Regions from separate parts of the Azospirillum largimobile genome, predicted to be linked through region 2. Evidence: predicted binding sites of a transcription regulator. Region 2 holds the regulator's gene; the other holds the start of a gene.
What was found. Region 2 encodes HrcA, which represses chaperone genes, less so after heat shock. Its sites were predicted from a motif close to GTTAGCACTCNCCNNNGGNGAGTGCTAAC; they were not measured.

Region 1 (9,377 bases), 400 kb from region 2:
TCGCTTTGCCGCTTCCCGCGCAAGAAGATCGACGCGCTGCTGGAGGAATTCCCCAAGATGCAGCGGCGCCTGTTCTCCATGGCGTCGAACGAACTGGCCGCCGCTCAGGACCAGATGCTCCTGCTGGGCCGCAAGACCGCGAAGGAGAAGATCTGCTCCTTCCTGCTGATGCTGTCCCAGCGCGCCGCCCGCCGCGGCCACAAGGAAAACCCGGTCTTCGTGCCGATGAGCCGCGCCGACATCGCCGACTATCTGGGCCTGACCACCGAGACGGTCAGCCGCACCTTCACCCAGCTGAAGACCGCGGGCGTCATCTCGCTGCAGGAAGGCAACAAGGTCCTGATCGCGGACATCGACGCGATGTACGATCTGGCCGAAGGGGCGTGACGCAGGCCGTCACGCCTTAGTTTCCGAACCACACTGCGTCATCTCAAATTACCGTTGTATCCGGAGCGGTGATCGTTGCCGGAGTCCGGCTGCCCTTACTCCCGCCGCACCGGCCGCAACTCGAACTGCAGCCACACCAGCATCGACACCACCAGGATCGCGCCTGCCTGATGGGCGGCGGCGACGGGGATCCACACCACGGTCAGCAGGGTGGCGATGCCCAGCGCGATCTGCAGCAGGATCATGGCGGCCGACGCCACCGCGGCGCGGCTGGCACGGCCGGGCAGGCGGGTGCGCAGTACGCGAACGGCCAGGACCAGGACCACGACGCCGGTCAGGATCGCCAGCGTGCGGTGGATCAGCTGCAATGCCGCGGTGTTCTCGAACGGGTTGAGCCACCAGGGGGTCAGCGTGTTCACCTCCGGCGGAATCCAGTGGCCGGCCATCAGCGGGAAGGTGTTGTAGGCGAGGCCGGCATCCGACCCGGCGACGAAGGCGCCCCAGACGATGGTGACGGCGACCAGCCCCAGCGCCCAGCCGGTGTGGCGGCGCAGGCCGGCGGCTTCCGGACGCCATCCCGCCAGCGGCAGCGGGTCGAGCAGCCCCAGCGCGGTGCGCAGCAGCAGGGCGTAGATCAGGATCGCGGTGCCGAGATGCAGGGCCAGCCGGTAATGGCTGACGTTCGGCGCATCGACCAGCCCGCTCTTCACCATGAACCAGCCGATGCCGCCCTGAAGTCCGCCCAGCAGGAACAGACCCGCCAGCTTCGGCCACAGTTCGGGCGAGATGCGGCCCTGCATCCAGAAGCGCAGGAAGGGGATGAGGAAGACGAACCCGATCAGCTGGCCCCACAGCCGGTGGAACCACTCCCACCAGAAGATCGACTGGAACCCCGCCAGATCCATGTGGCTGTTGTAGATGCGGAATTCGGGAGTCTGCTTGTAGAGGTCGAAGACCCGGTTCCACTCCGCCTCCGACAAGGGCGGCAGGATGCCGATCAGCGGTTTCCATTCCACCATCGACAATCCCGATTCGGTCAGCCGGGTGATGGCGCCGATCACGGCCATGGCCAGCACCATGGCGGCGCAGACCAGAAGCCAGGCGGCAATCGGCCGATCGGCGTTCGGGCGGGCGGAGGAGGCGAGGCTGTCGGAGGCAAGGGCGGTCACGGCGGTATTCCGGAGCACGGCGGTGGGATGTTCGCCAATGTGGTGCGAACATCCCGCTCCGTCAAACGCCTCTTGTCCCGTATGGATCGGACGGTGCCCGCTCAGGCGGTGCCGTCGGCCGTGGCGATGCCGCCCTGGGCCTGGGCGGTCTGGCTCTGGAACAGCGCCGCCTCCGCCGCACGGCGGGCGACGAGGCCCGGCAGCTGGCTCGGCTTGCCGTTCACCGTGGCGTAGACCCAACGGCCGAACTGGCCTGCGGCCCCGGCATAGTCGCCGGCGTTCAGCAGCTTCAGCAGGGTCGAGCTTTGCAGGCTGCCAGCCCCCAAATTGAAGACGAAGGAGGACAGGGCGCCCCGCTGGTCATCGTTGAGGGATACCTTCACCAACGCGTCGACGCGGCCGGCGGCGTCCGTCAGGTCGGAGGCGAGGAAGCTGTCGGCCTGATCGGCGGTGATGGTCTGGCCCATCTTCACGCCGGCCGTGTGGCCGTAGCCGATGGTGGGGACGCCCGCCGGGCAGAGATAGGCTTTGAGATAGAGACCTTCGAAATGCTTCACGAGGTCGACCGCGGCTTGGCAGACCGGCTGGGTGGTCATGATTGAAAACTCCCGCTTCGCGCGCCGGGCGGATGGCATCCGCCCTCAACGGAGGCGATCCTAGGCGAAATACCCGTGATACGGGAAGAGCAGATTTAAAATTGCCGCAATCAGTTACGGGGGCGAGGCGTTAGGCTCAGGGCGCCAGAGTGTGGGCAGCGCCGAACAGCACGAACAGGGCGAACAGGAGCGCGAACAGTCCGGCGATGGTCGTGAATTCCAGCAGCGCCTCCACCAGCCTGCCCTCGCGATCCTGCCGGGTCGGAGGCTTGCAAGTCGGCTGTCCGATGGCCGGACGGGCGTCGGTGCGGTCCGCCGCTCCGTTCGCCACCTTGCCCGCCACCTTGCCCGCCACGTCGTCTGCCACCTTGTCCGACATGCTGCCGACGGCATCACGATCGCCCCAGCCTTCTTTCCAGGACTTTGTCCTGCGCTCCGCCATCATTGCGCCCTCCGCACTCTGTCGCCGCCGGTATTTGCTAAAATTTTAGCGATCCGGGTGAGCGGGCGCTGTGACGGCTGTCACAGGGGCGCGGAAGGCGTGATGCCGGGGGCCGCCGTCGACGCCTGGAAGGACGTCGACATGGAGCCCGGACGGGCATCAACGGATATGGAAATCCACGGCGGCGTGACGCAGATCGCCGGGGGTGATCAGGGGCTGGGTCGCCAGCCGCACCGAATGCAGCTTGCCGTCGAGGTTGCTTTGCCAAAAATCGAGGAAGCGCCGCAGGACGGGATACTCCGGCGCCTGATCCAGATCCTGCCACAGATAGCACTGCAGAAGGCCGGGATGGTCCGGCATGTGATAGAGGATCTCGGCCGTGGTCAGGCGGAAATCACGGAGTTGGAGGACGAGATTGGCCATGCGCGGTCTCCCATGCGGTCGGCTGATCGGTCGGGGATGTGCGGTGTCCGGTTCCTCTCATGCGATCCCGGCGGCGGTGCGCCGGTACCGGGACGGTCGGGTCTTCATGTGACCCTTTGAAGAAATCTTGCCCGGCGCCGCTTCCTCTCGCAAGACAGAAAATCGTTTTCGACCAATGTGTTAGCAGCATGAGGCGACGAGTGCTGCCGGCATTTGCGCCAAATTCCGAAACGAGCCTCTTGAATCCCCAAACTGCTTCGATTAGCTGTCTGGCACTCGCCGGGTGGGAGTGCTAACAGCCGCCGCCCGCGCCAATTCACGTCAGTCAGAACCAAGCCTTGATCCAAGGAGGCATTCCATGAAGTTCCGCCCGCTGCACGACCGCGTCGTCGTCAAGCGTCTGGAGTCCGACACCAAGACCAAGGGTGGGATCATCATCCCCGACACGGCCAAGGAAAAGCCGCAGGAAGGCGAGATCATCGCCGTCGGCCCCGGCGCCCGTGACGAGGCCGGCAAGGTCGTGGCGCTGGACGTCAAGGCCGGCGACCGTATCCTGTTCGGCAAGTGGTCGGGCACGGAAGTGAAGATCGAAGGCGTCGATTACCTGATCATGAAGGAATCGGACATCATGGGCGTCATCGAGGCCTAAGTCCTCCGCCCGTATCCTTCGAAATTTACAAGTTAAAGGAATCGAGACATGGCTGCCAAAGACGTCAAGTTCGGCCCCACCGCGCGCGAAAAGCTGCTGCGTGGCGTTGACATCCTCGCCGACGCCGTGAAGGTCACGCTGGGCCCGAAGGGCCGCAACGTCGTGATCGAGAAGTCCTTCGGCGCTCCGCGCATCACCAAGGACGGTGTGTCGGTCGCCAAGGAAATCGAACTGTCGGACAAGTTCGAGAACATGGGCGCCCAGATGGTCCGCGAGGTCGCCTCGAAGACCAACGATCTGGCCGGTGACGGCACCACCACCGCCACCGTTCTGGCCCAGGCCATCGTCCGCGAAGGCGTGACGAAGGTCGCCGCCGGCCTGAACCCGATGGACCTGAAGCGCGGCATCGACATCGCCGTCGCCGCCGTCGTCGCCGACATCCAGGCCCGCGCCAAGAAGGTCACGACCAACGACGAGATCGCCCAGGTCGGCACCATCTCCGCCAACGGCGAAGCCGAGATCGGCAAGATGATCGCCCAGGCGATGGAGCGCGTCGGCAACGAGGGCGTCATCACGGTGGAAGAGGCCAAGAGCCTGGACACCGAGCTGGACGTCGTCGAGGGCATGCAGTTCGACCGCGGCTACCTGTCGCCGTACTTCATCACCAACGCCGACAAGATGATCGCGGACCTCGAAAACCCGTTCATCCTGCTGCACGAGAAGAAGCTGTCGGGCCTCCAGCCGCTGCTGCCGGTCCTCGAGGCCGTCGTCCAGTCGTCGCGTCCGCTGCTGATCATCGCCGAGGACATCGAGGGCGAGGCCCTGGCCACCCTGGTCGTCAACAAGCTGCGCGGCGGCCTGAAGATCGCCGCCGTCAAGGCCCCGGGCTTCGGTGATCGCCGCAAGGCGATGCTGGAGGACATGGCCATCCTGACCGGCGGCCAGGTCATCTCGGAAGATCTCGGCATCAAGCTCGAGAACGTCACGCTCGACATGCTGGGCACCGCCAAGAAGGTCGTGATCTCCAAGGAGACCACCACGATCGTCGACGGCGCCGGCGAGAAGGCCGACATCGAAGCCCGTTGCGGCCAGATCCGCGCCCAGGCCGAGGAGACCACCTCGGACTACGACCGCGAGAAGCTGCAGGAGCGTCTGGCCAAGCTGGCCGGCGGCGTCGCGGTCATCCGCGTCGGCGGTGCCACCGAGGTCGAGGTGAAGGAGCGCAAGGATCGCGTTGACGACGCGATGCATGCCACCCGCGCCGCGGTGGAAGAGGGTGTGGTCGCCGGTGGCGGTTCCGCTCTGCTGTACGCCGGCAAGGCGCTGGACAAGCTGGTCCCGGTCAATGACGAGCAGCGCGTCGGCATCGACATCATCCGCCGCGCCCTGCAGGCCCCGGTCCGTCAGATCGCCTACAACGCGGGCACCGACGGTTCGATCGTGGTCGGCAAGCTGCTGGACCAGAACGACGCCAACTTCGGCTACGACGCCCAGAAGGGTGAGTTCACCGATCTGGTCGCCGCCGGCATCATCGACCCGGTGAAGGTGGTCCGCACCGCCCTGCAGGATGCGGCCTCGATCGCCGGCCTGCTGATCACCACCGAGGCGATGATCGCCGAGAAGCCGGAGAAGAAGGCTGCTCCGGGCGGCATGCCGGGTGGCATGGGCGGCATGGACGACATGGGCTTCTAATCAGCCCGCAGTCCGTCTATTTGCCGACCGTTCCGCGGTTCGGGAAAGGGGCGCCTCCGCAAGGGGGCGTCCTTTTTCTTTTGGGGCTGGGGATGCGCCGGAGATGCGCCGGGGATAGGTTGGCCGGTTGCAGCCACCCTTCGCCATCCGGAAAAGTCAAGGCGAAGTCCGCCTTGCTTTGGCGCGGGCGCCTCCCAATAATCGGCCCCTCTCGCCGGGCGCCCCAATGCGGGGCGCCGGCCTCTGACTTCCGTATTTTTCAACGAGGGCCTGTTCCATGCGCTCCTTCGAGGGCCAGCATTCCGACAACGTCGCCATCAAGCGCACCCGCGAGCAGAAGCAGCGCCAGCTGGTTCAGCTCAAGGAGCAGCTGGCGACGCTGAAAGCCCACGCGGCCCCCGCCATCCGTGAAGCGCTGGTCAAGCGCATCGCCGAACTCGACGCCGAACTGCGCCAGCCTGCCAAGCCTCCGCGGGAGGGCCGCGAGGGCCGCGAGGACGCGCCGCGTCCCCCCCGCCGCGAATCGCGCCCCAGCGTCTTCCGCGCCGAAGACGGCGGCGACCGCAACGCCGCGGTGTCCGCATCCAGCGTCTTCGCCTCGCCCCGCCGCCGCAGCTGAGGACGCACAGCGCCATGCCTGCCGATCGCACCGCTCCCGTCAAAGGATCCCGTCTCGCCGATCAGGCCTGGCTGCTGATGATGCTGCCGCCCCTGTTCTGGGCAGGCAACGCGGTCCTGGGGCGTGCGGTCGCCGGGGCCGTGCCGCCCATCGGGCTGGCCTTCTGGCGCTGGTGCCTGGGCGTGCTGATCGTGCTGCCCTTCGCCTGGCCGCACCTGCGCCACGACATCACGCCGATCCTGGCGCGGTGGAAGAGCGTGCTGCTGCTGGGCACGCTGGGCATCGGCATCTACAACACCTTTCAATACATCGCGCTGAACACGACGACCGCGCTGAACTGCGTGATGCTGCAGTCGTCGATGCCCGTGATGATCGTCCTGATGAGCCTCGTCCTGTTCCGCGACCGGATCGGGGCAATGCAGGGGCTGGGCATCGCCGTCTCGCTGGTCGGTGCGATGACGCTGATCTCCCATGGCGATCCGGCGACGCTGCTGGGCCTGGAACTGAACGCGGGCGATGTCTGGATGCTGGCGGCGGTGGTGATCTATGCCGCCTACACCACGCTGCTGCGCCGCCGGCCGGCGATCCATGGCCTCAGCTTCGTCGTCGTCACCTTCGCCATCGGTGCCGTGGAACTGCTGCCCTTCTACATCTGGGAAAGCCTGAGCGGGCATCCGGTGCAGGCGAGCGGCATCACGCTGCTGGCGGTCGGCTATACCGTGCTGTTCCCGTCCATCGCCGCCTATCTCTGCTTCAACCGGGCGGTGGAACTGCTCGGCCCCAACACGGCGGGCCTCGCCATCCATCTGGTGCCCGTCTTCGGCAGCCTGCTGGCCATCCTGTTCCTGGGCGAGCAGCCGCATCTCTATCACGGGATCGGCATAGCCCTGATCGCCGCCGGCATCGTCCTGGCGACTCGCCGCCGCGTCTGACGGATTTCCAGATTATTTCCAGCGGCGGGTAACTTTCCTCATCTCGCATCGAAACGATGTTGTTTGAGAGTTATTCTCGCTCGCAGGGCAGCATCTGGCCCGCAGTATTCTTCAATAAGCTCTTTGGGTTGCCTGAATTTTAGCGAATTTATTCTTCGAATTCGCCGATTGGTTTTGCGGTATGTCGGGGGATAGCGTTCCGATCGGGCGTGTCGAGCGGATGTTCGCGTGTATACTATCCCCGATATCCTTTTAGACACATCCGCTATCCTTCGCGCCAGCGGCGGTCAATAAGGGATGACCGCTAAAATGCAGGTCATGGCGGCGGTTCGCAGATCGATCGGTCGCCATGAGGAGCCGGCGCTGTCCGCCGGTCCGCTGTGGTGGAGGTCCCAAGATGCCCCTGCAAATGCCTGTGCCGGTTTCCCTGAATACCGCCTGCCTCGTTCACATCGTCGACGGCGACCTGCTGTCGCGCAGCACGCTCTCGCGGGCATTGGGTGCCGTCGGCATCGCCTGCCGCGTCCACAGCACCGGCGCCGACGCGCTGGCCGTGCTGGGCACCGCCTCCTCCTGCATCGTCGTGCGCAACGACCTGCCGGACATGACCGCCATCGAATTCATGGCCGAGGCCTCGCTGCATGGCCATGACCTGCCGGTTCTGGTCGTCACCGAACAGGGCGACGTCGACGCCGCCGTGGCCGCGATGAAGGCCGGGGCGTCCGACTGCATCGCCCGGCCCTTCGCCGTCCCGGCCTTCCTGGATCGGCTGCGCGCCTGCCTGGCGTCGGGCAACCCCCATGCCGAGCAGCGCGACCGCAGCCGCGACGCCGTCCGCCGGCTCGCCCTGCTGAGCCGCCGCGAGTCGGAGGTGCTGGAACTGATCGTCGACGGCAAGCAGAGCAAGACCATCGCCTGGGAACTCGGCATCAGCATCAAGACGGTGGAGGTCCACCGCGCCCGCATCATGGAGAAGACCGGCTGCCGGTCCATCGTCGGGCTGGGCCGCCTGTGGGAAGCGGCGGAGATGCTGCGCGGCCGCGACCTGCCGCGTGCGCTGCCCATTCGCCAACCGGCGATGATGGAAGCGATCGCATCCTGACAGTCCATCCGGGTGCGGCTTTCCAGGCGGAATGACGTTGCCGGGACCGAAGCTTCGAAAATCGGTGCCGGTCCGGTCCTTCTCGTTGGGATCGGCGGGCAGAGGATTGTAAAGTTCTGGAGAAGAGCAACCAGAACGCCGACAGGAGCGGTCCGATGTTCCCCGACCATGGTCACCGTCGCATTTCCGTGGCGTCGCCGGACGATATCGCCACGGCGCGGCGGATCGCGGCGGAGCGGGCCGACGGCGTGCTGGCTGCCGAAGAGGCCGCCCGTTTGGACCGCCTTGTGGCGGCGCTGTGCGGATATGCGTTGAATCGTCCCGATGGGACGCTGCTGATCGCGCGCATGCGGTCCGGAGCCGGGGTCGAGTGCCTGGCGTACGACCGCGATCCCGCAACGGCCGAATTGGCAACGACCGAATTGGCAACGACCGAACTGCCGCCGGACCCGGTCCAGGGGCTTGGCGCCGATCTGGAGGCGGCGCGCCGGCTGGCCGATCGTTTCCACATCCATGCCACGCCGGGCATCGGGTCGGCGCTGCTGGCCCGCGTGCTGCGCCCCGGTGCCGGCGATTCGCCGTTCGCCGACGCCATGGCGGAGGCCGGAGCGGTGATGATCGAGCGGCAGGGTGGCGAAACCGTCCGGCGCGGACCTTTCATCGATCATTGGTTCGTCCGCTGCTCCCCCGCCCGCGGGCCGGACGGTCCCTGCGGGATCGCGCTGATGATCGACGGCGAGACCGAGCCGGATGAGCAGGCGGCCGATCAGGCGGCCGGCGGCGGCGAGAAGGCGCCGTCCGGGCCGTTGACCAGGATGACGCCGGAGGTGATCGCGCAGGTCGAGACGGTGGTCGCCGCGACGGTGCCCGATCTGCCCGCCCCCGTGGTGGTCAACGCCATCCGGCGCGACCTGAGGATTCGGCCCGAATTAGGGCTGTCCCACGATCCGGTCCTGAAGCAGATCGGCCGGTCCGCCCTGGCGATCCTGCGATTCGACGGCAAGGCGGTCGATTACACGGCGCTCGGCACCCTGGCCGGCGCGGTGGTGCGCCCGCAGGAGATCCTGGCGCTCGGCGCCCGCTGGGCAATGGTGGGATTCAATCCGCTGGCTCCGGCGTCGGTCCATCTGCTGTGGGGACCGGGCGATCATGTGGTCCTCTACACCAGCGGATGCGCCCGGCTGCCGGCCCTGTTCATCCACCGCGACCTGCACAAGGTCGATCCCACCCTGGCGGCACTCGTCCTGCTGCGCGACGGCGTGGTGCGCGACGACGACCACACCATCCTGGTCCTGCGAAACCGCGTCGACCGCGTTTCCGCTTCGGCCGGCTGAGTGTCCGTCAGCGGCCCCAGCCATGTGGGCCG
Region 2 (9,377 bases):
GGCGCGGCTGACCACCGCCTTGCCGGTCTCCAGCGGTTGACGCAACGCCTCCAGCAGCGGGCGGGGGAACTCCGGCAACTCGTCGAGGAACAGCACGCCCTGATGCGCCAGGGAAATCTCGCCCGGCTTAGCCCGCGTGCCGCCGCCGACCAGCGCCGGCAGGCTGGCCGACTGGTGCGGCGAGCGGTAAGGGCGCTGGCGCAGCAACCGTCCCTCCTCCAGCAGCCCGCCGACACTGTGGATCATCGACACCTCCAGCGCCTCCGCCGGGTCGAGCGGCGGCAGCAGGCCGGGCAGGCGGGCGGCCAGCATCGACTTGCCGGAACCGGGCGGTCCGATCATCAGCAGATTGTGCGAGCCGGCGGCGGCGACCTCCAGCGCGCGCTTGGCGGTCTCGTTCCCCTTCACGTCGCGCAGGTCGGGCGGCGGCGCGTCCTGTTCCTGCAGCCGCGGCTTGGGCGGGGTCAGCACCTGGGTGCCCTTGAAGTGGTTGATCAAGGCCAGGAGGTTGGCCGGCGCCAGCACGTCTAGATCGGGACCGGCCCAGGCCGCCTCGCCACCGCAAGCCGCCGGACAGATCAGACCGCGGTCGTTGGCCAGCGCGTCGATGGCGGCAGGCAGCACGCCGGCCACCGGGGTCAGTGCCCCGTCCAGCGCCAGCTCACCCAGCGCCACGTAGCGGGCGATCTCCGCATCCGGCAGCACTCCCATCACCGTCAGCAGGCCGAGCGCGATCGGCAGGTCGAAATGGCTGCCCTCCTTCAGCACGTCGGCGGGAGCAAGGTTGACGGTGATCCTCTTGGCGGGCAGCGCCAGCCCCAGCGCGTGCAGGGCGGCGCGCACCCGCTCCCGGCTTTCGCCCACCGCCTTGTCGGGCAGGCCGACAACGGTGAAGGCGACAATCCCCCCGGACATCTGGACCTGGACGTCGATCCCCAGCACCTCGATGCCCTGGAACGCCACCGTGTTGACGCGCGCAACCACCACTTCACCCCGGAAGAGACGCCCGCTCGGGCATAATGCACGCGATTGTAGTCATCGCAACATCATTGCGCCAGCGCGGGATGAGTGCATGCGGTCGCTCCGGCTCCGGCATGCCCGCCCGGCGCAGGGAACGGTTGTCGCAGCCGGCGCGCCGCCTAACATGAGGGCAACCGCATTCCCGGCCGCATTCCCGGCACGCATCGTCGAAAAGGAACCGCCACCGTGCAGCTTCACCTGAGCACCTGGGCCGAGGTCGAGGCCTACCTGAAGACCTCCAAGGGCATCATCATGCCGATCGGCTCGACCGAGCAGCACGGGCCGAACGGGCTGGTCGGCACCGACGCCATCTGCGCCGAAGTCATCGCGAAGGGGGTCGGCGACGCCACCGGCGCGCTGGTCGGCCCGACGATCCCGGTCGGCATGGCCGTCCATCACATGGAATTCCCCGGCTCGATGACGCTGAAGCCGTCGACGCTGATCGCGGTGCTGCGCGACTATGTCGGCTCGCTGGCCGAACACGGGTTCGAGCGCTTCTTCTTCGTCAACGGCCATGGCGGCAACATCGCCACGCTGCGCGCCGCCTTCTACGAAATCTATGCGGAGAACCGGGCGCTGCGCGGCCGCGATGCGCCGGACCTGCGCTGCACCCTGGTGAACTGGTGGGAGAACGGCGAGGTCGGCCGCCTGTCGCGCGAGCTGTACCAGGGCAAGGAGGGTTCGCACGCCACGCCCAGCGAGGTGTCGGTAACGCAATACGCCTATCCCGATTCGATCAAGACCGCGGTGATGGAACCGGAACAGGCGCCGGCCGGCGGGTTCCACGACGCCCGCGACTTCCGCCGCCGCTACCCGGACGGCCGCATCGGCTCCGCCCCCGGCCTTGCCCGCCCCGAGCACGGCCAGCGCCTGTACGAGGCCGCGGTCGGCGCCATCGGCGCCCAGTACCGCGCCTTCCTGGCGGAGCAGTAAGGACGTCCCACGGTCGCAGGTGAGCGGGGCATCTTCGCCCCGCACGTTGATTCGGTGATTGGACCTGCCTAAATTCGGACCGGTCGACGGGATTTCCAGTCCGCGTCGACCGCATCCGAAACGACGGTCCTCTTCGACGTCCATGATCAACGAGCTGAACCAGCGATCGCGCGAAGTCTTCCGACTGATCGTCGACGCCTATGTGGCGTCCGGCGAACCCGTCGGCTCGCGCACCATTTCGCGGCGGCTTGGCATGGCCTTGTCGCCCGCGACCATCCGCAACGTGATGGCCGACCTGGAGGAGCAGGGGCTGCTCTACGCCCCGCATACCTCCGCCGGCCGCATCCCGACCGACGCCGGCCTGCGCATGTTCGTCGACGGCCTGCTGGAGATCGGGTCGCTGACCGAGGACGAGCGCGCCTCGATCGAAGCGAAATGCTCCGCCTCCGGCCGCGCCTTCGCCGACGTGCTGGGGGAGGCGTCGACCATGCTGTCCGGCCTGTCCCACTGCGCCGGGCTGGTGGTGGCGCCCAAGACCGACCGGCCGCTGAAGCATATCGAGTTCGTGTCGCTCGGCCCCGGCCGCGCCCTCGTCGTTCTGGTGAACGAGGATGGGCTGGTCGAGAACCGGGTGATCGAAGTGCCGATGGGGGTCCCCACCTCGACCCTGCAGACGGTGTCGAACTTCCTCAGCGCCAAGCTCGCCGGCCGCACGCTGGACGAGGCCCGGCAGGAGGTTCTGCAGGAGATCGAACAGCAGAAGACCCAGCTGGACGAGCTGTCGCGCAAGGTGGTCGCCGCCGGGCTGGCCACCTGGGCCGGCAGCGGCGGGTCGAATGCCGGCCAGCTGATCGTCCGCGGCCAGTCCCGCCTGCTGGAGGACGTCACCGCGCTGTCCGACCTGGAGCGCGTGCGCGCCCTGTTCGAGGCGTTGGAGACGAAGGAAACGATGCTGCGCATGCTGGACGCCACCGGCCGCGGCGACGGCGTGCAGATCTTCATCGGGGCGGAGAACGTGCTGTTCAACCACTCCGGCTGTTCGATGATCATTTCCCCGTTCCAGAACAGCCGCGAGCAGGTGATCGGCGCCATCGGGGTCATCGGCCCGACCCGCATCAACTACGCCCGCATCATTCCGCTGGTGGATTACACCGCCAAGGTGGTCAGCCGGCTGATCGGCTGACCACCCCCACCTCGCCTCACTCCCCGCCATACTGACCAAGCAAGAATTGAGAAAACCATGAGCGAAGAGCAGAACAAGCCCGCCGACGCCACCGTGGAGCCGACCGAGGCCACCGCCGAGACCGCCAACACGGGCGCCGCCAACGGTGCCCCCAACGGTGCCGATGCCGGTTCGCCCGAGGACCGCGTCGCCAAGCTGGAGGCGGAGGTCGCCAGCCTGAAGGACCAGCTTCTGCGCGCCATGGCGGAGACGGAGAACACCCGCCGCCGTGCCCAGCGCGACCGCGAGGACGCCACCAAGTTCGCCGTGTCCAGCTTCGCCAAGGAACTGGTGTCGGTCGCCGACAACCTGCGCCGTGCGCTGGACGCCGTCCCGGCCGAGGGCCGCGAGCAGGACGACATGCTGAAGGGCCTCGCCGTCGGCGTCGAGGCGACCGAGCGTCAGCTGTTCGCCGCCTTCGATCGCGCCGGCATCAAGAAGCTGGATCCGGCCGGCGAGCCGTTCGACCCGAACTTCCATCAGGTCATGTTCGAGATCGAGAACACCGGCAAGGCCGCCGGCACCGTCGTCCAGGTGCTGCAGCCCGGCTACACCATCCATGGCCGCCTGCTGCGCGAGGCGATGGTCGGCGTTGCCAAGGGCGGCGACGCCGGCGGGCAGCACGTCGATACGAAGGCGTAAGCATACAGTCTCCGCAAAGCCCCCGGTTCAGCGGCGATGCCGCCGGGCCGGGGGCTTTGCGTTGTTCGGAATAGGGGACGCCAGCGGTTGACGGTCACCGGGAAATTGCCTAGGCCTTTCCCTTATTCCTTTCGGCCGAGCAACCGGAGCCGCGTTCCATGCCCCCCTCTGCGCCCAAGAGCGTTCTGACCGTCGACGATTCCAAGACCATCCGCGACATGGTGGGGTTCACGCTGAAAGGCGCCGGCTATGAGGTGGCGGAGGCGTCGGACGGCACTGCCGGCCTCGCCCTGGTCAACCAGCGCAAGTTCGACTGCATCATCACCGACCTGAACATGCCGGGCCTGGACGGGCTGGCCCTGACCCGCGCCATCCGCGCCTCGGCCCTCAACCGCGCCACCCCGATCCTGCTGCTGACCACCGAAGCCGATCCCGCCAAGAAGACCGCCGGCCGCGAAGCCGGCGCCACCGGCTGGCTGGTGAAGCCGTTCAATCCGGAAAAGCTGGTGGAGACGGTGCGGAAGGTCTGTCCGTAAGCCGTCTCTCTCCGGGATTTCCCCCTCTCCCCCCCGGGGAGAGGGTCGGGGTGAGGGGGATGCATAGGGTGGATTACGTGAGGAGCGGAAACTGCGCGATCTTTGAAAATCCTCGCCGCGCATCCCCCTCACCCTAACCCTCTCCCCGGGGGGGAGAGGGGACTTCGGAGCGCAGAGGCCGCGCCACCAGAAACTCCCCCTCGGGGTCATGCGCAGCGAAGCGCTGCTGTGCCTTGCCACGGTCGGCGACGGCGTAGCAGTAGACGCAACCATGCGGACAGCTGTCGTAGTCGCCGATGTCTCGGCTCTCCGCGCACAGGCAGCCGGGCCGGTTGCCCTTCTCCCTTGCCGCGACCGGATACCCCGCCACGTCCGACAGCCGAACCGCATCGACGCAACGGGCCGGCGCCGTGCCGGGCGTGTCCACCAGCTCCGGCTGGGTGCAGAGCGTCAGCGCCATCCCCTCCCCCGCCGCGATGCCGGCCAAATCCGTCAGCAGCTCACGCTTCTCCGCCCCTTCCGGATCGCGCCAGCCGATGCCGGCCGCGGCGAGGTTGCGGGCGGTCTTGCGGTAGGGCTGCAGGAAGGACACCACCACCTCCTCGGTCGCCCCGCGCAGCGAGCGCGCGATGGCGGCGAAGGTCTCGCGATGCCAGTCCGGCGGCGTGGCCTCGGTCAGCGCGATGGGATCGTAGCGCCAGACCGCCGCACGCGGTCCCCAGCGCTCGCGCACCCGTGCCATATGGCCGACTGCCGTCTCCCAATCGGGAACCGAACGCTCCAGCGCGGTCGGCAGGCCGGTGACGCTGTACTGCACGACGAAGGGAAAGCCCCGTTCCGCCACGCTGTCGAGCGCGCCGAGAAACGGCCCCAGATTCTTGGTCCAGAAGATGAAGCCATCGACCGCCGGCCGGGTCAGGTCGATACGGTAGGTCTGGCCGCCATAGGGATTGACCATCCGGCAATAGCCGGCATCCAGGCGGTTCAGGAACCAGCGCCCGTAGAAGGCGGGAATGTCGGTCTTGTAGCTGGCGGAGATGATCATGCAGCCAGCATGGGAATGCCGGCCCGCCGCATCAAGGGCGGGCCGGCATCAACAGCTGGTTGCCTGACGCTTTGACGTACAACATAAAGCCCCTCTCCCCTTGCGGGAGAGGGGTTGGGGTGAGGGGTGCTGCTCGGCCTGCAAAGGCGAAGGCAAACTTCGGCCCGGCAAGTCTGCCGACGCCACCCTCACCCCAACCCCTCTCCCATCGAGGGAGAGGGGCTTGAACCGATTGGCTTACAGTCTTACTGGACGGCGCGGACTTCGACCACTTCGGGGATGTAGTGGCGCAGCATGTTCTCGATGCCGTGCTTCAGCGTGGCGGTGGAGCTGGGGCAGCCGGAGCAGGCTCCCTTCATCGCCAGATAGACCACGCCCTTCTCGAAGCCCTGGAAGGTGATGTCGCCGCCGTCCTGGGCGACCGACGGGCGGACGCGGGTGTCCAGCAGCTCCTTGATCTGCTCGACGATCTCCTCGTCGTCGGCGTTCGACGCCGCGGCATGGCCGTCGCCGCCGTCCTCCAGCAGGACCGGGCGGTCGGCGGTGAAATGCTCCATGATGACGCCGAGGATCGACGGCTTCAGCAGGAACCAGTCGCGCGCGTCGGTCTTGGTGATGGTGATGAAGTCGGCGCCCAGGAACACGCCGACGATCCCCTCGATCTCGAACAGGCGCTGGGCGAGCGGCGAACGGGCGGCATCCTCGCGGCTGGTGAAGTCGGCGGTGCCGCGTCCGAGCACGTCACGCCCCGGCAGGAACTTGAGAGTCGCCGGGTTGGGCGTCTGCTCGGTCTGAATGAACATGGTCTGGTCCTCCATCGGCGGCGGAATGGAACCGCCGGAGCGCCCGGGATCGGGACGCAAAACGATTGGGGGAAATCTGGGCCGAAACGCCGGGCGGATCAAGGACCCCGGTTGTGTGGGTATTCGGCATCCGGCATGCGCCGCTATCCTTACCTGCGTGTTCTCGCTTACGTGATCGCGTCCAGCGCCTCGTTGCTGAGGCCGCCGGGGACGATGGTCAGCGGAATGCGCAGGCGCCCCAGCCCGCGGCCGGTGTAGTAGGAGATCAGCGGGCCGGGGCCTTCCGGGTCGGTGCCGGCGGCCAGGACGAGGATGGATATGCTGGGCTCCTCCGCGATCAGGGCCAGCACCTCCTCCAGCCGGTTGCCCTCGCGGACATAGAGCGCCGGCAGGGTGCCGGTCAGCTGGTTGACCTCGCGCGCCAGCTTCTGCAGCTTCTGCTCCGCCTCGGCGCGCTGTTCCTCGCGGATCAGGTTCTCCACCGCCAGCCAGTGCTGCATCTCGCCCTGTTCCAGCACGGTCAGCAGCGCCACCTTGCCGCCCGACTTGCGGGCGCGCAGGCAGGCATAGCGCAGCGCCACCTTCAGCTCGGGGCTGTCGTCGACCACCACCAGGAAGATGCGCACGGGCGTGGGAGTCTGCGTCGCGTCGGTCATCTCGATATCCCTCTCGGCTTAGACCCGGCGGAATGCGGCGCCGGCCGCCCAGCCGGCCGCGATGGCGCCGATGACGGCGGCCACCCCGTAGGTGACCGGGCGGTTGCGGGCGAAGTCCGACACTTCGGCGCTGAACCCGATCTTGGACACCACCAGCGGCGTGGTCTGGGCGCTGACCACGTCGCCGTCACGAATCAGCAGGGCTTCGACATTGTACAGCCCGGTCGGGACATTGGCCGGAAAATAGATGTTCGTGCGGAACAGCCGCTCGCCCAGGAAGGCGACCTGTCCCATTGAGATGGCGTACAGCCCCTGGCGCTGCTTGTTGCGGATCAACGCGCTGCGGTAGGCGGCAAGCTGTTCCGGCGGCAGGGTGGCGTCGGCCGGCAGCTGCAGTTGCGGCAGGCCCAGCTGGTGGCGCTCCAGCACCGGGCGGCCGACCAGCTGGTCGAGCGGGCGGCTGACCGCCACCGTGTAGAAGCTGGGCACCTGGTCGAAGCGCAGGCTGTCGGTGTTCATCCACATGCCGGCCACCCGCTCCTTCCGGCGGACGGTGGCGGGCGCCCGCGGGCCGGTGACGACGATGGCGACGTCGCCCGCCCCGTCGGTGGTGCCGAACAGCACGACCTCCGTTCCGGTGAAGCCGGTGGTGATGGCGATCAGGTGGCTGGACAGGTCGGCGACCAGCTGCTGCGCCCACACCGTTGCCGCAACCGTGCCGCCCAGCAGCAGCCCGGCCAGCGCCGCCGCCCCCTGCACGAGCAAGCGTTTCGTGGGCCTACGTTTGGTCCACACGGCCATCACCGCACCCCCATGGTCAGGGTGAACAGGTCGTCGGGGCGCGAGAACAGGTCGAAGGCCAGCTTCAGCGCCACCGCCACCACGATCGTCGCCAGCGCCAGACGGGCGTTCTCGCCGCGCAGGCGGCTGCCGGCCTTGGTGCCGAACTGCGCACCGACCACGCCGCCGATCAGCAGCAGAAGCGCCAGCATGGCGTCCACCGTCTGGTTGGTGGCGGCCTGCAGCAGGGTCGCCGCCGCGGTGGTGAAGATGATCTGGAACAGCGAGGTGCCGGCGACCAGACCGGCGGGCATGTTCAGCAGATAGATCATCGCCGGCACCAGGAGGAAGCCGCCACCGATGCCCATGATCGCCACCAGCATGCCGCCGACCGCCCCGATCCCCGCCGGCAGCAGGGCGGAGATGTAGAGCTTGGAGCGCTGGAACCGCATCTTGAACGGCAGGCCGTGCAGCCAGATGTGGCGGTGCAGCTTGCCGCGCCTGGCCGTGGGCGCGCGGCGGCGCAGGATGGCGCGGCTGCTTTCCACCAGCATCATCCCGCCGATGGTGCCCAGGAAGAAGACGTAGGACAGGGTGATGGCGATGTCGATCTGGCCCAGCCGCTGCAGGATGCCGAAGATCCACACCCCCACCGCGGTGCCGACCACGCCGCCGCCCAGCATCACGACGCCCAGCTTCACATCGACATTGCCGCGCCGCCAGTGGGCGAGCACGCCCGACACGCTGGCGGCCACCAGCTGGTTGGCCTGGGTGCCGACGGCGATGGCGGGGGGAACGCCGATGAAGATCAGCAGCGGCGTCATCAGGAATCCGCCGCCCACCCCGAACATGCCCGACAGGAAGCCCACCAGCCAGCCCATGCCGAGCACCAGCAGCGCGTTGACCGACATCTCGGCAATCGGCAGGTAGACTTGCATGGGTGGACGTGTCTGTCGGCAGCGGAGGGAGCGGCAGCTTACCCGAGCCGGCGCGGTGGCGGAAGACCGCAGCGCCGGCCTTTGGGGCTAGACGTCAGGACACCGCGGCGTGGAAGAAGACCTGATAGCCCCCCTTGTGCGGGAAGACATGCTCCGCCTCGCGCCGGGCGGACTGCATGTCCAGCGCATGCACCAGCACCCGGTTGCCATAGCGCCAAGCCGGGTTCACCGGCTTCCCGGCGGCGCGGGCGGCGGCCGCGACGGTGGTGTCGTACTGCACCTCCGCCCGGAAACCGCGCCGGTTGGCGGCGGGAGTGCCGAGGACATGCAGAAAGACCGGCGGCTCCTTGTCCAGGGTGTCGATCTGGCGCTGGAGATGGTTGGCCCGCTGTTCGGCGGCGGACAGGCGGCCCTTCGCCTCCTCCAGCCGGCAGGTCAGGTCGGCCAGCGCCTCCGTCTCCGCGCGCTGGCGTTCCTTCAGCGGCAGGACCGAACGCCGCATCCGCTCCAGCCCGGCCGCCCGTTCCCAGCCGCGGCGGAAGCCGATCCAGCTCAGGTGGCACAGCACCGCCAGCGCCGCCAACAGCGGGACCACCGAGTCGAGGATCGTCCGCACCGCCTCCATCACCGCACCATCCCCTTGCCTTCATGCTTGCCCTTGGCACGTCCATTGCTGAACCGCCGACAAGCACGCAGCAAGGAGCGTGCCGGAGGGACGGATGGGCAATCGGTTGCGTGCGGACGGCACGACACGGGAGACGGGGCGATGACGTCGGACGCGCCGCTGCTTCTTGTCCTGGAG

Region 1: the regulator HrcA is predicted to act here: its motif matches at 3,286-3,314, upstream of groES (co-chaperone GroES).

What each region holds. Positions count from the first base shown of each region.
Region 1 is NZ_CDRMUA020000001.1:2,325,858-2,335,234, reverse strand. It holds gene ACWPKK_RS11020 (Crp/Fnr family transcriptional regulator) at 1-387, shown strand, start outside; gene ACWPKK_RS11015 (COX15/CtaA family protein) at 483-1,556, opposite strand; gene ACWPKK_RS11010 (lysozyme) at 1,658-2,152, opposite strand; gene ACWPKK_RS11005 (hypothetical protein) at 2,289-2,597, opposite strand; gene ACWPKK_RS11000 (usg protein) at 2,754-3,017, opposite strand; gene groES (co-chaperone GroES) at 3,376-3,666, shown strand; gene groL (chaperonin GroEL) at 3,715-5,358, shown strand; gene ACWPKK_RS10985 (hypothetical protein) at 5,636-5,977, shown strand; gene ACWPKK_RS10980 (DMT family transporter) at 5,992-6,909, shown strand; gene ACWPKK_RS10975 (response regulator transcription factor) at 7,307-8,011, shown strand; gene ACWPKK_RS10970 (hypothetical protein) at 8,167-9,345, shown strand; gene ACWPKK_RS10965 (hypothetical protein) at 9,353-9,377, opposite strand, start outside.
Region 2 is NZ_CDRMUA020000001.1:2,727,349-2,736,725, reverse strand. It holds gene ACWPKK_RS12980 (YifB family Mg chelatase-like AAA ATPase) at 1-984, opposite strand, end outside; gene ACWPKK_RS12975 (creatininase family protein) at 1,207-1,953, shown strand; gene hrcA (heat-inducible transcriptional repressor HrcA) at 2,096-3,136, shown strand; gene grpE (nucleotide exchange factor GrpE) at 3,194-3,817, shown strand; gene ACWPKK_RS12960 (response regulator) at 3,976-4,353, shown strand; gene ACWPKK_RS12955 (DUF1848 domain-containing protein) at 4,487-5,398, opposite strand; gene ACWPKK_RS12950 (NifU family protein) at 5,644-6,201, opposite strand; gene ACWPKK_RS12945 (universal stress protein) at 6,369-6,857, opposite strand; gene ACWPKK_RS12940 (TIGR02186 family protein) at 6,876-7,616, opposite strand; gene ACWPKK_RS12935 (sulfite exporter TauE/SafE family protein) at 7,658-8,575, opposite strand; gene ACWPKK_RS12930 (hypothetical protein) at 8,670-9,200, opposite strand; gene ACWPKK_RS12925 (hypothetical protein) at 9,342-9,377, shown strand, end outside.